4 regions of the Pseudarthrobacter sp. AB1 genome follow, and region 3 is predicted to be linked to each of the others. Evidence: predicted binding sites of a transcription regulator. Region 3 holds the regulator's gene; each other region holds the start of a gene.

Region 1 (3,610 bases), on a different contig from region 3:
CGGCCCTAACCCTGCATTCTCTTTAGGGTTGGTGGTCAGACGTTGCTGCGGTCAGTGAGGGAGAAGTCCCAGTTCGGTGGGGGACTTCGGGCAGCGGACCGCCGGGAAGAGCCTCCGCGAACAGGGAATGGTCGGGCGGTTCATTGTCGGGCAGCTGAAGGTCAGCACCATGAAGTTCGGGAAAGGGAACGCCCCCACGGGTTCGCCCGGAATTTCGGCTTCGGGCACTCCTCAATCTGCACGGGGCGCCAGCGCTGACCATTTTCCCGACTGTTGTTGTGGCCAGTGGGGTGGTTCCCAGTCCTGCCGTTCGCTGGTGTAGTGGCGTCCGGTGGGTGATGTCCAGCCAGGTGGTTGGTTTTTGGTAGCCGCAGTGGGTGTCCAGGCTGTGGTGTGGCGGAGTCTGTGGTGTTTGTGGCAGGGCTGGCCGAGATTTGAGATGCCGGTGGTGCCGCCGTGGGCCCAGGCGAGGATGTGGTCGGCTTCGTTGTCGAGGGAGTGGTTGCTGCAGCCGGGGAACGGGCACTTCCCGTCGCGAAGTCTGAGCCATTGGCGTTGGGCTTTTGTGAGCCGGTAGCTGGTCCGCCCGATCTCCAGGGGTGCACCGTCCCGCGGGTCGGTCAGGACCCGGTGGAAGGACTCCGCACCGTCGGCGATCAGTTGCCGGGCCATCGACGGCGGGATCGGGCCGTATCCGTCGAGCATGGCAGGTTCATCCGTGAGGCCCAGCAGCGCAAACACCGGCACGGTGATGAGGACCTGTGCCCGGGGCGAGGGAACACCGCCGCTCACGACCAGGCCCGTGTCGCCGATACCGCTCGTTTCGCCGGTCGCGTCGCCGCTGTTTTCCCTACCCTCATCACCGGTTCCGGCGGCGGCGGTGGTGTTGGCGCCGAGGAGCCAGGTCGCGACGGTGTCTGCGCGGAGCTGGCTGAGGGTCCGGTCCTCATGAGGTCCCTGCAGCGCTCGGGCTGCGGCGGTGGTCCGGTTCCAGATCCCGGCGGCCTGATCGGCGGGGAGGTAGGCGGAGAGCCAGGCCATGCCGTCGCGGTCCGGGGCATACTCCACCCGCCGGTCCTGGACACCACGTAGGTGGCGTTGTTCGATGCTGACCGGGTGATGGCGTTCCCGCCAGGTGCGGGCCTTGTGCCGGAACCGGCCGGGGATGAGCTCACCGGCCGGGCCACGTGCCGGATTCACCACGTGGGGGTCCAGGAAATGTGCCTCCAACGCCTGCGCTCCCGCGGGGTTTAGGTTGGTGGTTTCGTCGACCATGATCCTCGCGTGCTGCCACGAGATCGTCCCGGCCTGCAACGCCGCGAACGTCAACGGCAGGGCCGTGGTCAGCGCGTGCGCCTCAGAAAGCAGAGCACCGGCGGAGCGTTCGCTGACCGTCAGCACGCACGCGACCTCAGCGATCACAGCCATCTCCTGACCGGCATGGTCCTGCGGCGACGCGGAAGGGCCCGCAAGGGCCTCGGCAGCGGCGGCATAACCTGCGGCCGCATGCACCTTCAGGGCAGCCAGTTTCGCCTCCCCGCAGGCGACGGCGGCCAAGGCCTTCAGGGCAACATCAGCTCTACGGCGAAGCGGATCAGCACACGCAGCGGAGCCTTCGGAAGCTTCACGGAGCACTGCAGCAAGCTCCCCGAAAGACACCGAAAGGGCCTCCGCCGTCGCCACAGCTGCTCTGCTATCCATACTCAAATCATCCCGTGAGGGTCTGACAATAGCGGCCAGGCTGAAGGTCTATGTGGACAACTCCGCGGCCTTCCGCAGCCCCTAACCGTGCAGCACTTCGAGGGCGCTGCATTGGAGGCCCTCAACTGTCCGTTCGAGCTGAAAGAGTGGGGCTCAATTGCCCCTTCACACTGGAGCTCCGCTACGTGTCCCTTCGCCATGAGGGGCTGAACATATGCCGTTTTGTGGATGGGCGGTATGCTCCGGTAACCTATTCAGGTTGGTGACGTGTCCGAGCGGCCGAAGGTGCAACACTCGAAATGTTGTTTGGTGTCAAAGCCAACGTGGGTTCAAATCCCACCGTCACCGCCAATTGGCAAGACCCCTGCTTACCTTATGAACAAAGGGAAGCAGGGGTTTTGTTTTGCCCCAAACTTGGCCCCTTGATTTGTTGAGGATGCCGTACATCGTGGAGCGCGGAACCTGAAGCAGGACCGCGATGCGCTGGACAGTATGGTCGCCGGCGCGTGTACGCCGGTTGGAGGCCGCCCCGTCGGCGGGGCGGCCTCCAAGTTTCAGCGCGCTGCGGGCGTTAGTGCTCGGTGCCTGCCGCAGCAGCCTTCTTGGCGCTCTTCTCGGCGTCCTTTTCGGCGCGCAGCGCCTCCGCCTCGTGCTGCTCCTCGGCTTTTTCCTGGTGGATGACCTCTGCCAGGAGCTTCTCCATCTCCTTGGCCACGCCAGCGGCTGAGGCCGGGTTCTGACCCGTCACCAGCCGGTCGTCGACCACGACCATTTCCTCAAAGACACCAGCGGAGACGTGGGTGGCACCCTGTTCCTCAAGCCGGTCGGCCAAAAAGAACGGGATGACCTTGTCCTTTCCTGCGGCAACTTCCTCGTCGTTGGTGAAAGCAGCGACCTTCCTGCCCTCGACCAGCCGAAAGCCGTTGGCCAACTCAACGTTCAGCAGTCCGGCCGGTCCGTGACAGACAGCGCCCACCACGCCGCCGGCGTTGTAGACACCGGCTACAAGGTTCTGCAAGCCTTCGCTGTCCGGGAAGTCCCACATGGTGCCATGGCCTCCCACAAGGAAGATGGCGTCGTACTGGTCGGGATCAACGACGTCGACGCGGGCAGTGTTGTATAGACCGGCGCGCGTGGTCTCGTCCTCCGTGAAGGCAACCTGGATGGGATCTTTTGAGTCCACCTCGTCGCGCGGGGGCTGGCCGCCCTGGATGGACGCAAAGTCGACGAAATGACCGGAATCCTTGAAGACTTTCCAAGGATGTGCAGCTTCGGCCACGTTGTACCCGGTGTTCTCTCCGGTATCGCCAATCTCGGAAACGCTGGTCAGTACCATGAGGATTTTCTTCATGAAGTGCTCCTTCCGTCTAACTTCCACCCTACGCCCAGCCCAATTTGTGCCCTCCCCGTCTTAGAAGGCAAGGACCTTTGCTGTACCCGACGGACAGTTCCCCAGCTAGAGCTTGTCCGTCCTGTCATCGCCCTTGTGGCCGCCGCGCAGGTTTTCCTGGACCTTGCCGAAGAGGTCCTTGATGGTGGACTCGGTATTAGTGAGCATGTCCGGCTGCAAATAGACGTGCCGACTGCCGGGGAGGCTGTAGCTGGACTGCAGACCGCCACTTCCTTCAACGCCCTGCAAAGCGATGGTCACGCTGCCTTCCTTGCGCGCGATGGCCGCGATTTTTCCGAACACCAGTGTGAATTCGTCCGGCTCAAAACTGACTGTCTGACCCACATGGGTCCTGTTGAGTTCGCTGGCCGGGGTGGCTTTCTCGTTGCCAGTTCCTGAGTAGTTCATCGTGTGCTCCCTGAGGTGGTTGGCGACTTACGCCAGCAGTCTAGTACCCGCCCTATGTCGCGGTACATGGCCCTACTGGATGCCTGCACAAACGGGGGTGGCAAGCGTGGT
Region 2 (3,610 bases), on a different contig from region 3:
CCCGGTCCATCCACTCAGGCTGCAGGGGCGCCGGTTCAAGCGATCACCATCCCGCTGGGTAAGCAGAAGCAGACTGGTGTCGAGGCCAGGCTGCCGATCAACGGCTACTCCGGACCTCCGGGTTCGGAAATTACTTACGATGCCTCAGAGTCCGAAGGCGTCGTGGTCAAGCATGAATGGGATCTGGACGGCGACGGAAGCTACGACCGGACCACCACAGATCCTGTCCTCAAGCACACCTACAAGGCAGAGTTTCAAGGAGTCATGATTCTGCGGGTTACGGGATTGCCGGCGGCACCGACGTTTGGAGACCCCCGTTCGCATCAGCACAACGCCCCTGTATCATCGCTTGGCCGCGCCCCTGAACGTACAGGTGGAGGTTCTCTCCACGGTCGGCGGGATCAGTGTGATCAAAGTCAGCTGGGAGTCCAACGATCCGGCCGCTGACTCATGGGCTATCGCGGTCAATGGGTTCCCGGCCGGCCGCGTCGAGAAATCGGCCCGCTCAGTCAATGTCACAGATATCCGCCGTGACGAGGATGTCCTTCTCGAGATTATCGGCATGACCGCTGCCGGAGCTCTGGGCGATCGGGCGGGCACTACCTTGCCTGCGGACGGGTAGACGTCCCCGCGTCATCCGAATTTCTGAGGTGGACAGTCCCGGCGCGCCGCAGTGGCACAGGTACTCGTGGCGGTAGCTGCCTTTGCGTTGCACTCTTGCCTACTCGCGCGGGGGCAGCGCCTGCTCGCGCTGTGGCTGCCATTTCAAGTTGCGGTGTCGTCTATTCGCGTTTGGGTGGTGGCGGTGGCGGTTTGAAGTAGTGGTTTTGTTGGGGTTTTCGGGTGGGGTCGATGTGGCGTGGGGGTGTGAACCAGGGGACGCCGTTGCGGGGGTGGATGGTCCATTGTTCTTTGTGGATGAGGTGGTGGTGATGGGAGCAGAGCAGGGCGCCGTTGCTGACGTTGGTGGGTCCTTGTTGGGACCAGTAGGTGATGTGGTGTGCTTCGCACCAGGGGGCTGGGATGGTGCAGTTGGGGAAGGTGCAGCCTTGGTCGCGCGCGGTCAGGGCGAGGCGTTGGGCGCCGGTGAAGAGGCGGGTTTTGCGGCCGAGGTCGAGGATTTCGCCGTGGGTGCCGAGGAGGGTGGGGATGATGTCGGCGTCGCAGGCGAGTTTGCGGAGGGTGGTTGCCGCGACGGGCCCGGTGAAGATGTAGTTGCCCGAACTTGTACTGGGTTCCGAAGCCGTACTGCTGCTCGCAGTCCCAGGCAGATTCCCTACCCCAGTCTCCGTCTCGGTGGCTGCGCCTGTACCGGCGCTGGTGTCCGGGGCCGGAAGGTGGGGGAGGAGGTCTTGGTAGTTGATGGTGGCGATGATTTGGGGGCGGTTTCCGCCTGCGGTGGGCAGTTTGTTGGTGGTGAGGGCCGCTTTGAAAGCGGTGATGATGCCGTCGAGTTGTTTCTGGTTGCGGGTGCGCCGGTCCAGGTCCACCGTGTTGTCCTGCCACTCGCTGGTGTCCTGGCTGGGGTTTGCGCCGGCGGGTTGGTGGGTGCGGGGGTTGGTGGCGGCGTTCATGATGGTGGCGAAGTGTTCGTATTGGTCGGTGGTGGCGAAGATTTCGAGGTGGTGGAGGCCGTGGCGGGGTTTGCGGATGAACGCGCTTTGGGTGTGCCGGAGGGCTTCTTCGGTGGGTTCGGTGCCGTCGGCGTCGAGGGTTTCGGCCCAGCGGCGGGCGATGCGGGCGACGAAGTCGGGGTCCGCGGTGGCGGCCGTGCGGGTCAGATCGTGTTCGATCCGATCCAGGTTCTCTGCGGTGGTGTGGTGCTTCAGGCGGTCCAGGGTGGCGCTGATGATGGTTGCCGTCCGGGACGAGACCACGGGCCCGGAATCTGCCACGGACTCTAGCTCGGTGACGGTCTCAGTGCCAGGGGCTGCCAGGGTGGTGGCGGGAGAGAATGCTGCGGCGAGGTGTTCCCGTGCCGGCGGTACGGAGTCGCCTGTGAGGGAGGTGTCGGGCAGGATGGCGTGAGCCAGGTGGAGACGGCGTTTGGCTTCGCCGAGCCCGATCCTGAGCCGTAGTCGTAGGAACTCGGCGGTGTTCTTGCATCCGTCGTCCGCCGGGGACCGTGGAACGGAGTCAGTGGTGGTTTCGGCGGGCCAGGCCGTGTCGGTTTCGTTCACGGTTTCGATGCCGTTGTCCCAGCCGGTGGTCCAGGACTTGGTGGCCCGGGTGGTCGCGGCCTTGGTGATGGCCTGGGTTCGGGTGCGGTCCACGGCACCTGCGGACAGGATCTGGAGGTAGTCCACGTGTCGGGAGAGCTCTTCGGCATGGCCGGCGAAGTCTGCTGCGTCCACGTAGTCAGCCATGGCCAGTTGGTCCGGAGCGGCAGCAACTGCGGCGCGGACCAACGCGATCGCCGCCGCTAGGCTCGCCGGCGCATGCATGGCGGAATCGCCGCCGTTCCCTGCCAGCCGCTGGGTCAAAGCCTCCATACGAACACTCTGCCGTGAGGGTGTGACATTCTGGCCGGCATCGGGCATTCGGCGGTTGGAAGCGCTACGAACGGGCGGAGCGGCGTGCGTCGTCTGCACGGCGAAACTCCCGCTGTTCCCCTCAAGCCGCTCGGACAAAGCCTCCATAGGAATACTCTGCCGTGAGGGTACGACATTATTGCCGCCGTCGACAAGGTCAGTGTCGGAGGCGCCCCCAGTGGGCGAGGCAACGCGCACTAGAACGGCCGTATGACAGCTGTTCCCCGCAAGCTGATCCCCGAAACCCTCCATAGGATTACTCTGCCGTGGGGGTAAGACATTCAGCGAAGGTGGTCCCGGGCCTGGGCAAAACCGGGGTCCGGGACCACGCGAAAAGCGTCAGCCCTCCGCGATAACCGCTACTGAACCGGCCTCAACAATCCCCGCAAACGGCGCGCCGGTCACCAGGTCAACACCGGTAGCCTGCACAGCGGCGGCCGAGCGTGAGTGGTTGATCGCGAACAGGAAGCTGCCGCCATCGTCGGAACGGCGCCGCACGAGCTCCACGCCGCGATCGGCCGTGGCAGCTGGAGCCACTCCTGATTCGGCCAGCAACCGGTCCACAACCGCTTCAATGCCGTCGCGGTCCGGGAACGTCGCGAGGTACCAGGCGGCGTGCGCGCCATCACCAGCACCAACCGCATGCCGTGTCAGGGACGGCACGCCCTCCAGCGGATACTCGGTGAAAGTCTGCACCGCTTCGGCCCCGTCGAGGTGGACGTGCTCGCTCCAGGCGGTGGACACGCCGCCGTCGCTCAACTTCAACTTCCCGCCGGCAAGCACCGGATGGTGATGCTTGCCGTGGTGGGCCTGATGACTCTGGTGTTCCTGACGAGCGCCGCCACGGCCGTGCAGGTGGAGGCGGGCCCAGAAGTGCGCGGGAGGGTGATGGCGCTGTACCTGCTGTTGCTGCTGGGCGGGCATGCTTTGGGAGGCCTGCTGGCGGGCTGGCTGACGGAGGAGTTTGGCGTGCGGACAGGCCTGGTGGTCACCGGTGCGCTGGCAATGCTGTCCGCGGCCGTCGTCGGACTTCTGCTGTGGCTGAATTCGCGCCGTGTGCGGAACTCACAGCTCCTGTG
Region 3 (3,610 bases):
CGTGGTGGTCACTAACCATGCCATGCTCGCGGTCAGTGCCTTTGAAGGCCTCGCAGTGCTCCCCGAGTACGACGTTGTGGTGGTGGACGAAGCCCACGAACTGCAGGACCGCGTCACCGGTGCCGTGTCGGGGCAACTCTCCGTGGCAATGGTCCACGCTGCCGCGTCGGGCGCGCGCAAACACACGGCCATCACGGTGGATGCCCTCAACGCAGCTGCCGCCAACCTGGAACTCGCCCTGGCCGGGGTGCCCAACGGGCTGCTGCCCAACGGCCTCAACGACGAACAGCTGGACTGCGTGGACCAGCTGCGTGAGGCGTGCCGGGCTGCACTCTCTGATTCCAAGGGCGACGGCAGCCAAACGGCCGACGGCGGGCGGCAGCTCGCGCGCTCACGCCTGATGCTGATCCTCGAACTGTGTGAACGGCTCATTGTGGCCCGTGAGAACCGTGAAGTGGTGTGGTTTTCCCGCGCAAGTTCCTTCGACCCGCAACAGGGCTATGCCCAGCCCGACGAGTCTGCGCCGGCCCTGGTCAACATCGCGCCGCTCAGCGTAGCCGGAAAGCTCCGCGAAGGGCTGTTCGCCGGCCACACCGTGGTGCTGACCTCGGCCACGCTTGCCATCGGCTCAGCCTTTGAACCGGCCGCCGGCGGCCTGGGGCTCGTGGGGGAGGGCGCGCCGAGCTGGACCGGGATCGACGTCGGATCGCCGTTTGATTATCCCAAGCAGGGGATCCTCTACGTCGCAGGGCACCTGCCCAAGCCGGGCCGCGGGGCGTCGCCGGAGGCACTCGATGAACTTGAAGCGCTGATCCGGGCGTCCGGCGGCGGAGCCCTGTGTCTCTTTTCATCGCGCCGGGCCGCAGAGGAGGCCGCGGAGGCGATGCGTCCCAGGCTCGGCCTCAGCATTCTCTGCCAGGGCGACTCCACCATGACTGCCCTCGTGAAGCAGTTCGCGGACGAGCCCGATACCTGCCTCTTCGGAACCATGTCCCTCTGGCAGGGTGTGGATGTTCCGGGCGGATCATGCCGGCTCGTGGTGATCGACCGCATTCCGTTCCCGCGGCCGGACGATCCGCTGATGACAGCACGGTCCCGCGCCGTTGCGCAGGCCGGCGGAAACGGCTTTATGGCGGTTTCGGCCACCCATGCGGCTATCCGCCTGGCCCAGGGCGCGGGCCGCCTGATCCGTTCCACCGGAGATAAAGGCGTGGTGGCCGTGCTTGATTCCCGGCTTGCCACCGAGCGCTACGCCGGATTCCTCCGCGCCGCGCTGCCGCCGTTCTGGCCCACCACGGACCGCAAGACAGCGTTTGCTGCCCTGGAAAGGCTGGCCGGGAAGGGCGCCTGACTGAACCTGGACACTGTGTGGTCCTGCAAAGTCAGGCCCCGTCCCGTAGCTTGCCCTCGTCCTGGCCGAGGGGGCGTGGAGGCCCGCTTCGGGACCTAGAGCGAGCGCAGGACCGAGACGACCTTGCCCATGATTGTGGCGTGATCGCCCAGGATGGGTTCGTATTGCGTGTTCTGCGGCAACAGCCACGTGTGTCCATCGCGCTGGCGGAACGTCTTCACGGTGGCTTCGTCGTCCAGCAGGGCCGCGACGATATCGCCGTTGGCGGCGTCGGCCTGGCGGCGGACCACTACCCAGTCGCCGTCGCAGATGGCAGCGTCCACCATGGAGTCGCCGGCCACGCGCAGCATAAAAAGTTCACCCTGGCCCACGAGCTGCCGCGGCAGTGGCATCACGTCTTCCACCACCTGGTCGGCAAGGATGGGCCCGCCAGCCGCGATCCGGCCCACCAGCGGCACCATGGCGGTGTCCATGGCGGAGGGAAGTTCGGTGACCGTTCCGCCGACGCCGTGCAGGACCGAGGGCTTGGTAGTCCCCTTGGACTTAGTGGACCCGCCATCCAGCGTCAACGGCATGAGGACCTCCATGGCACGCGGACGTTTGGGGTCCCGGCGCAGGTATCCCAGCTTTTCCAGCTGCGACAGCTGGTGGGTCACGCTGGACAAACTCGCCAGGCCCACGGTGTCGCCGATTTCACGCATCGACGGCGGATAGCCGTGGTCATTCACCGAGCGCTGGATGGTTTCAAGGATCTTTTTCTGGCGGGCGGTGAGCCCCTTGGGGGTCCGTTGGGGCTGGCGGCGCGGTGTCGCCTTGCCCCCGGCGGCTGGTGCTGCCATGTTCGCCAATGCCTTTCGGTTGCCCGGATCCGCTCCGGCCGCTGGTGCCTGGAACGCCCCGGGGCTGGTGTCGGAGTTGATTGTCAGACCCTGCTGATCAACTACAGAGGTGGTTGTTCTTTGATCCAAACGTAGGCCAGCCACAGGGCTTTTTCAAACATTTGTTCTAGCGAGTCTCGACAATATTCGTTGATAAGTGCTAAAAATGAAGAAGCAAAGTTCGAACATGTGTTCTACTCGTTGCTTGCGGATTCGAATACTCGAATTTATGGACGGCCCAGGCCGGCACCGGCAAGTGGACGCGGAGGACGCGCCGGGCAGCACAGTATGGTCCAGGAGGGCTCATTTCATGTCAGCTATATCTGCTTCGCAGGACTCGCGTCCGCAGTTCGTTTCCGTGCAGGACCTCACCGCGCGGCAGTGGTCCGGGCCCCTGCCGGCTTCGGGTGCGACGCCCAGGCAGCGCAGGGAATCTTTGCCGCCGCTGCGCCTGACCCGCAGGGGACGGATTGTCCTCATTGGCATCCCGCTGGTGATCCTGGCCGCAATCCTGCTTTCGCTGGCAGGTTTCCTCAACGCACCGGCGAAGGCTTCCGACTCTGCCGCCGACCTGTCCTTGACGCCAACTGTGTCGGTTACGGTCCAGGCCGGGCAGTCCCTCTGGGCCATCGCCAGTACCGTTGCGCCCGAGCGTGATCCCCGTGATGTCATCGCGGATATTGCTCAGTTGAACAATCTTTCCGCCGGCGGCGTTGTCCCCGGACAGCAGCTCTTCGTCCCCACGAAGTAGGGAGGCTCCAGGCTCTGGAACGTGCCGCCGCAGGCCGTCACATTTTCCGGCCGTCTGCTTCGGACCTAAACTGTTCAGGTGAATGACCAGCTAGAGCGTCTGAACAGACTTCCCCTCCGGACCAACCTCCGCGGGCTAACCCCGTATGGTGCCCCGCAGTTGGATGTACCTATCCTGCTGAACGTCAACGAAAACACCCATGGGGTCCCGGCGGACGTCCGGGCCGCGATCAGTGTGGCCGTGACGGAGGCCGCGGCAGGACTCAACCGCTACCCGGACCGTGAGTTCACCGAACTCCGGGAAGCGCTGGCCGAATACCTCGGCCACGGTCTTGATGCCACCAATATTTGGGCAGCCAACGGATCCAATGAGGTCCTCCAGCAGATTCTCCAGGCGTTCGGCGGACCCGGGCGCACGGCCCTGGGATTCCCGCCCACGTATTCCATGTACCCGCTCCTGGCCAGCGGCACCGACACCGGGTACATTATTGGGCAGCGCGCCGATGACTACGGGCTCAGTGCCGAATCGGCTGCCTTGCAGGTCAAAGAGCTTCAGCCCAACATCGTTTTCCTGTGCTCACCGAACAACCCCACCGGCACTGGCCTGGGCCTGGATGTTGTGGAGGCCGTG
Region 4 (3,610 bases), on a different contig from region 3:
GACAATCTTCGGCAAGCTGACTGCCTTGCATGACCGCGTGCCGCTGCCGATGGACCGGGCCACGATGGCGTCCTGGCTTGATCCGCAGATCGACGACGCCGCCTTCCTCGTGGACCTGGTCCGGGCCCACGTGAAGGACGTCGCCGCAGACTGGCACGTGGATTCCGTGGGCACCGAGGTGGGCAACGTACGCAACAACTCCCCGGAGCTCATCCGGCCGGTGGAGGCGCTGTTCTGAGGTGGTCCGTTCGCTGACCCGGCTGACGGCAGAGGTGCCCGGCCCCTAAACGCTGACCTGGCCGCCGTCGTCCACTGTCCAGGTCGGGTTATAGGCAATTTCCCAGCGGAAGCCGTCCGGATCGGCGAAATAGCCGCTGTACCCGCCCCAGGGCTGGGTGACCGGCGCGGCGACGATGGTGGCCCCGGCCGAGGCCGCCTCCGCCATGACCCGGTCAACCGCCTCGGTGCTGGGCAGGTTGTGGCTGAGTGTGATGCAGGGGACCGGGCCAGGAGCGCCTACGCCGGCCTCGGCGTGCATCTGCGCGGCATCCCACAGGGAAAGGATGAGGCCGTGGTTGACCTGGATGAACACCACATCGCCGGGGAACTCGCGGTGGACAGGCCAGCCGAGGCCTTCGGCGTAGAACCGGCGGGAGGCGTCAACACTGCGAACGCCTAGTGAGATGAAGTCGACTCTGGGCTGCATGCTTCGATACTGTCAGAAGATGGCAACAATTCAAGGAAACGATCGGGATGCTTTGGCCGACAAGGAACAGCTCGCAGCCGTTCGGATTGCGGTCGACGAAGTTGATGAGCAGATTGTCACGCTCATTGCGCGGCGGGAACGCCTGATACGGATCGCCGGAACCCTGAAGGGGGACGACGCTGAAGTCCGTGCCCCCGGCCGGGTGGAACGGGTGATTGAGCATGTACGGTCCGCCGCGGAAAAGAAGGACATCGATCCGGACATCGTGGAATCAACCTACCGGGCCATGATCTCAGGGTTTATCGAACTCGAAATGAAGGTCCACAAAGAGACCAACTGACGCCGCCGCAGGTGCTGTCCGGACACGGGTCCGGCAGCACCTGCCCGGTGTTTCCTGGAGTGCCGTGCTTCCTAGAGCGCTTCGTCGACGGCGACGCCCGACTGGAATTCCCGGCCGTCGGCCTCGCTGAAGGCCGACATGACGTGTCCCTTGCCCAGGCCATGGACGGCCGCGACGGGGAAGTTGCCCGTGATGGTGTTGCCCGAGTGTGTCACACCGGCAAGATCATAGTTTTCCTCGGCGCTCTGGTCATGGCTGAACGAGTAGAAGGCAATGGCCTCCCCGTTCATGAACTCAATGCCCAACCGTCTTTGTGATGAGTAATCAGGGCTCGCCGCCACCAGTCCCACTACGTACGCACCTGCCCCCGGTATGTTGCCGTCGATATCGAAGGTTGCCACGAGCTTTTCGTCCTGGGCCTTGATGCTTACGTGCTTGAGGAGTGCGTCATGGGTGCTCATGCCACAATCCTGCCCTCCTGCTGCCCGTCCGTCCACCCCTGTCTAGGTTTTGTCGGAGCGCCGTCGTAGACTGGATTTATTCGAATATGTGTTCGAATAAATGCTGTTGCATCAGCATCTTGCATCAGCTCCGTTCAGTTCCGGGAGGCGCCCATGGGTATGTTCAGCGAGTCCGTGGACGTCGTCTGCACCCCCGCGGGCCAGCCGCTGAAACTCCAGTGGGCCGGGCGGCACTACGCCGTGTGCGCCGAGCCTGTCCGGTGGTACGAACGCCGGCAGTGGTGGGCCGAGGAACGCCGTGCGCCCCTCGGCAGCGGGCCGGGGCTGGTGGACCACGAAATCTGGCGCGTCCAAGTACAGGCGGACCCGCAGAGTGCCGGCCCTCGGGATGCAGGAGAGCCGCTTACCCTGGACCTGAGCAGGCATGTCGGCAGCGGCCGCTGGAGGATCCTGCGGATCCACGACGCACTCCGGCCCCAAACGGCATGAGCTTCTCCCACCTTCACGTTTCCACGGCCTTCAGCGCACACTATGGCGTGGCGTGGCCCGACGAACTGGCCCAGGTTGTCGCCGCGGACGGCGCAACCGCGCTCGCCTGCACGGACCGGGACGGCCTGTACGGCACCATCAAACACCTCAAAGCCTGCATGGCCGCCGGCATCGACCCCATCGTGGGTGTGGACCTTGCGGTTTTTGACGACGACGGCGACCACCGCACCCAGCTCGCCGGCAGGGTGGTGGTGCTCGCCCGGGGCAACAACAACGGGGCGGGCTACCGGGCCCTGTGCCGGCTGGTGTCCGATGCCCATGCCCGCACCTCCGGCAAAGCCGGGGGAGCGGTACCGGTGGCTGTCACCCGCGCCGAACTCGCCTCCCGCACGCTCGACCCCAAAACCCTGAAACCGGTCCTGACAGTACTGATCGGCCCGGATTCCGACGTCGGACGGGCCATGAGCGGCCGGCGCTACCTCCGTCCGCGCACCCTTTTCAAAGGCTGGCTGGACGCCATGCCCGCAAAAACCCTGGTGGCGGAAGTCGTTTCCCAGCTCACTGCCCCCGGGGCGCACCTGAGCACCGCCCATGCGGTACGTATGCTCAAGCTTGCGGAAGAACACCATGTACCGGCCGTGCTCACCAACGCGGTCCGCTACTGCGCAGAGGACGGTGCCGCCACGGCAGACGTGCTCGACTCCGCCCGGACCCTGAAGTCCCTCCCCGAACTCGCGGCCGAACCGCTGCTCCAGCCCAACGGGCAGGCCTGGCTCAAATCCTCTGCGCAGATGCTTCAGCTCGGCAAGGAAATCATCCGCGCCGCAGGGTATGGCGCGGCGGACCTCAAACAGCTGATGGCACAGACCGAGGCGCTCGCCGACTTCTGCCGGATCGACCCGGTGACTGACATGGGCTGGAAGCAGCCGGTAGTCCCCGAGGCATCGGTCATAGGCATCAGCCAGGACCCGCACAATGAACTGGTGCAGCGCTGTGAGTCCGGGATCAGCAGGCGGTTCCCTGGGATATCAGGCTCAGCCCGCAAGGACATGCGCTCGCGGCTGGAGCACGAGCTGGGGATCATCAGGAACCTGGGGTTTTCCTCCTACTTCCTCACGGTCGCGGAGGTCTCCCGGATGATCCAGGACATGGGGGTCAGGGCCGCCGCCCGCGGTTCCGGGGCTTCAAGCCTGGTCAACTACCTCATTGATGTCAGCCAGGTGGACCCCCTGCAACACGACCTGATCTTCGAACGCTTCCTGTCCCGGGACCGGGCCACGTTGCCGGACATCGACATCGACGTCGAAAGCGCCGAACGGCACAACGTATACCGGCGGATCTTTGACCGCTTCGGTTCCGAGCGCGTCACGCTGATGAGCATGCAGAACGGGTACCGCGCCCGCGGTGCCGTCCGCGACGCCGGGATGGCCCTGGGCATGGACGATGACGACGTCGGTGAGATCGCCAAGCAGCTGTGGCGCTTTTCGGCCAGGAAATTCCGTGAGGCACTGGTTGAAAAACCTGAGCTGCGGGAGTTCGCCGGGCGGGTGGAACAGCGGGACTTCGCCGAAAACCAGCAGCTTGACCTGCTGGTGGACCTCACCGAACGGCTGG

The links. Region 3 encodes LexA, which represses DNA repair genes until DNA is damaged. Its sites were predicted from a motif close to TCGAACANNTGTTCGA; they were not measured.
Region 1: the regulator LexA is predicted to act here: its motif matches at 1,823-1,838, upstream of DAD99_RS05455 (HNH endonuclease signature motif containing protein).
Region 2: the regulator LexA is predicted to act here: its motif matches at 2,730-2,745, upstream of DAD99_RS12125 (HNH endonuclease signature motif containing protein).
Region 4: the regulator LexA is predicted to act here: its motif matches at 1,588-1,603, upstream of DAD99_RS17680 (DUF6504 family protein).

Annotation. Positions count from the first base shown of each region.
Region 1 covers NZ_PZKO01000018.1:54,751-58,360, forward strand. Annotated here, with positions in the region: gene DAD99_RS05455 (HNH endonuclease signature motif containing protein) at 232-1,701, opposite strand; tRNA gene DAD99_RS05460 (tRNA-Ser) at 1,963-2,052, shown strand; gene DAD99_RS05465 (type 1 glutamine amidotransferase domain-containing protein) at 2,273-3,052, opposite strand; gene DAD99_RS05470 (hypothetical protein) at 3,158-3,499, opposite strand.
Region 2 covers NZ_PZKO01000046.1:64,561-68,170, forward strand. Annotated here, with positions in the region: gene DAD99_RS12120 (hypothetical protein) at 350-622, shown strand; gene DAD99_RS12125 (HNH endonuclease signature motif containing protein) at 783-2,492, opposite strand; gene DAD99_RS12130 (Beta-galactosidase C-terminal domain) at 2,871-3,275, opposite strand; partial or broken gene DAD99_RS12135 (MFS transporter) at 3,318-3,610, shown strand, end outside.
Region 3 covers NZ_PZKO01000007.1:45,673-49,282, reverse strand. Annotated here, with positions in the region: gene DAD99_RS01665 (ATP-dependent DNA helicase) at 1-1,351, shown strand, start outside; gene lexA (transcriptional repressor LexA) at 1,447-2,190, opposite strand; gene DAD99_RS01655 (LysM peptidoglycan-binding domain-containing protein) at 2,540-2,980, shown strand; gene DAD99_RS01650 (histidinol-phosphate transaminase) at 3,059-3,610, shown strand, end outside.
Region 4 covers NZ_PZKO01000065.1:16,323-19,932, forward strand. Annotated here, with positions in the region: gene DAD99_RS17660 (SOS response-associated peptidase) at 1-238, shown strand, start outside; gene DAD99_RS17665 (VOC family protein) at 284-706, opposite strand; gene DAD99_RS17670 (chorismate mutase) at 726-1,046, shown strand; gene DAD99_RS17675 (hypothetical protein) at 1,118-1,507, opposite strand; gene DAD99_RS17680 (DUF6504 family protein) at 1,661-1,996, shown strand; gene DAD99_RS17685 (DNA polymerase III subunit alpha) at 1,993-3,610, shown strand, end outside.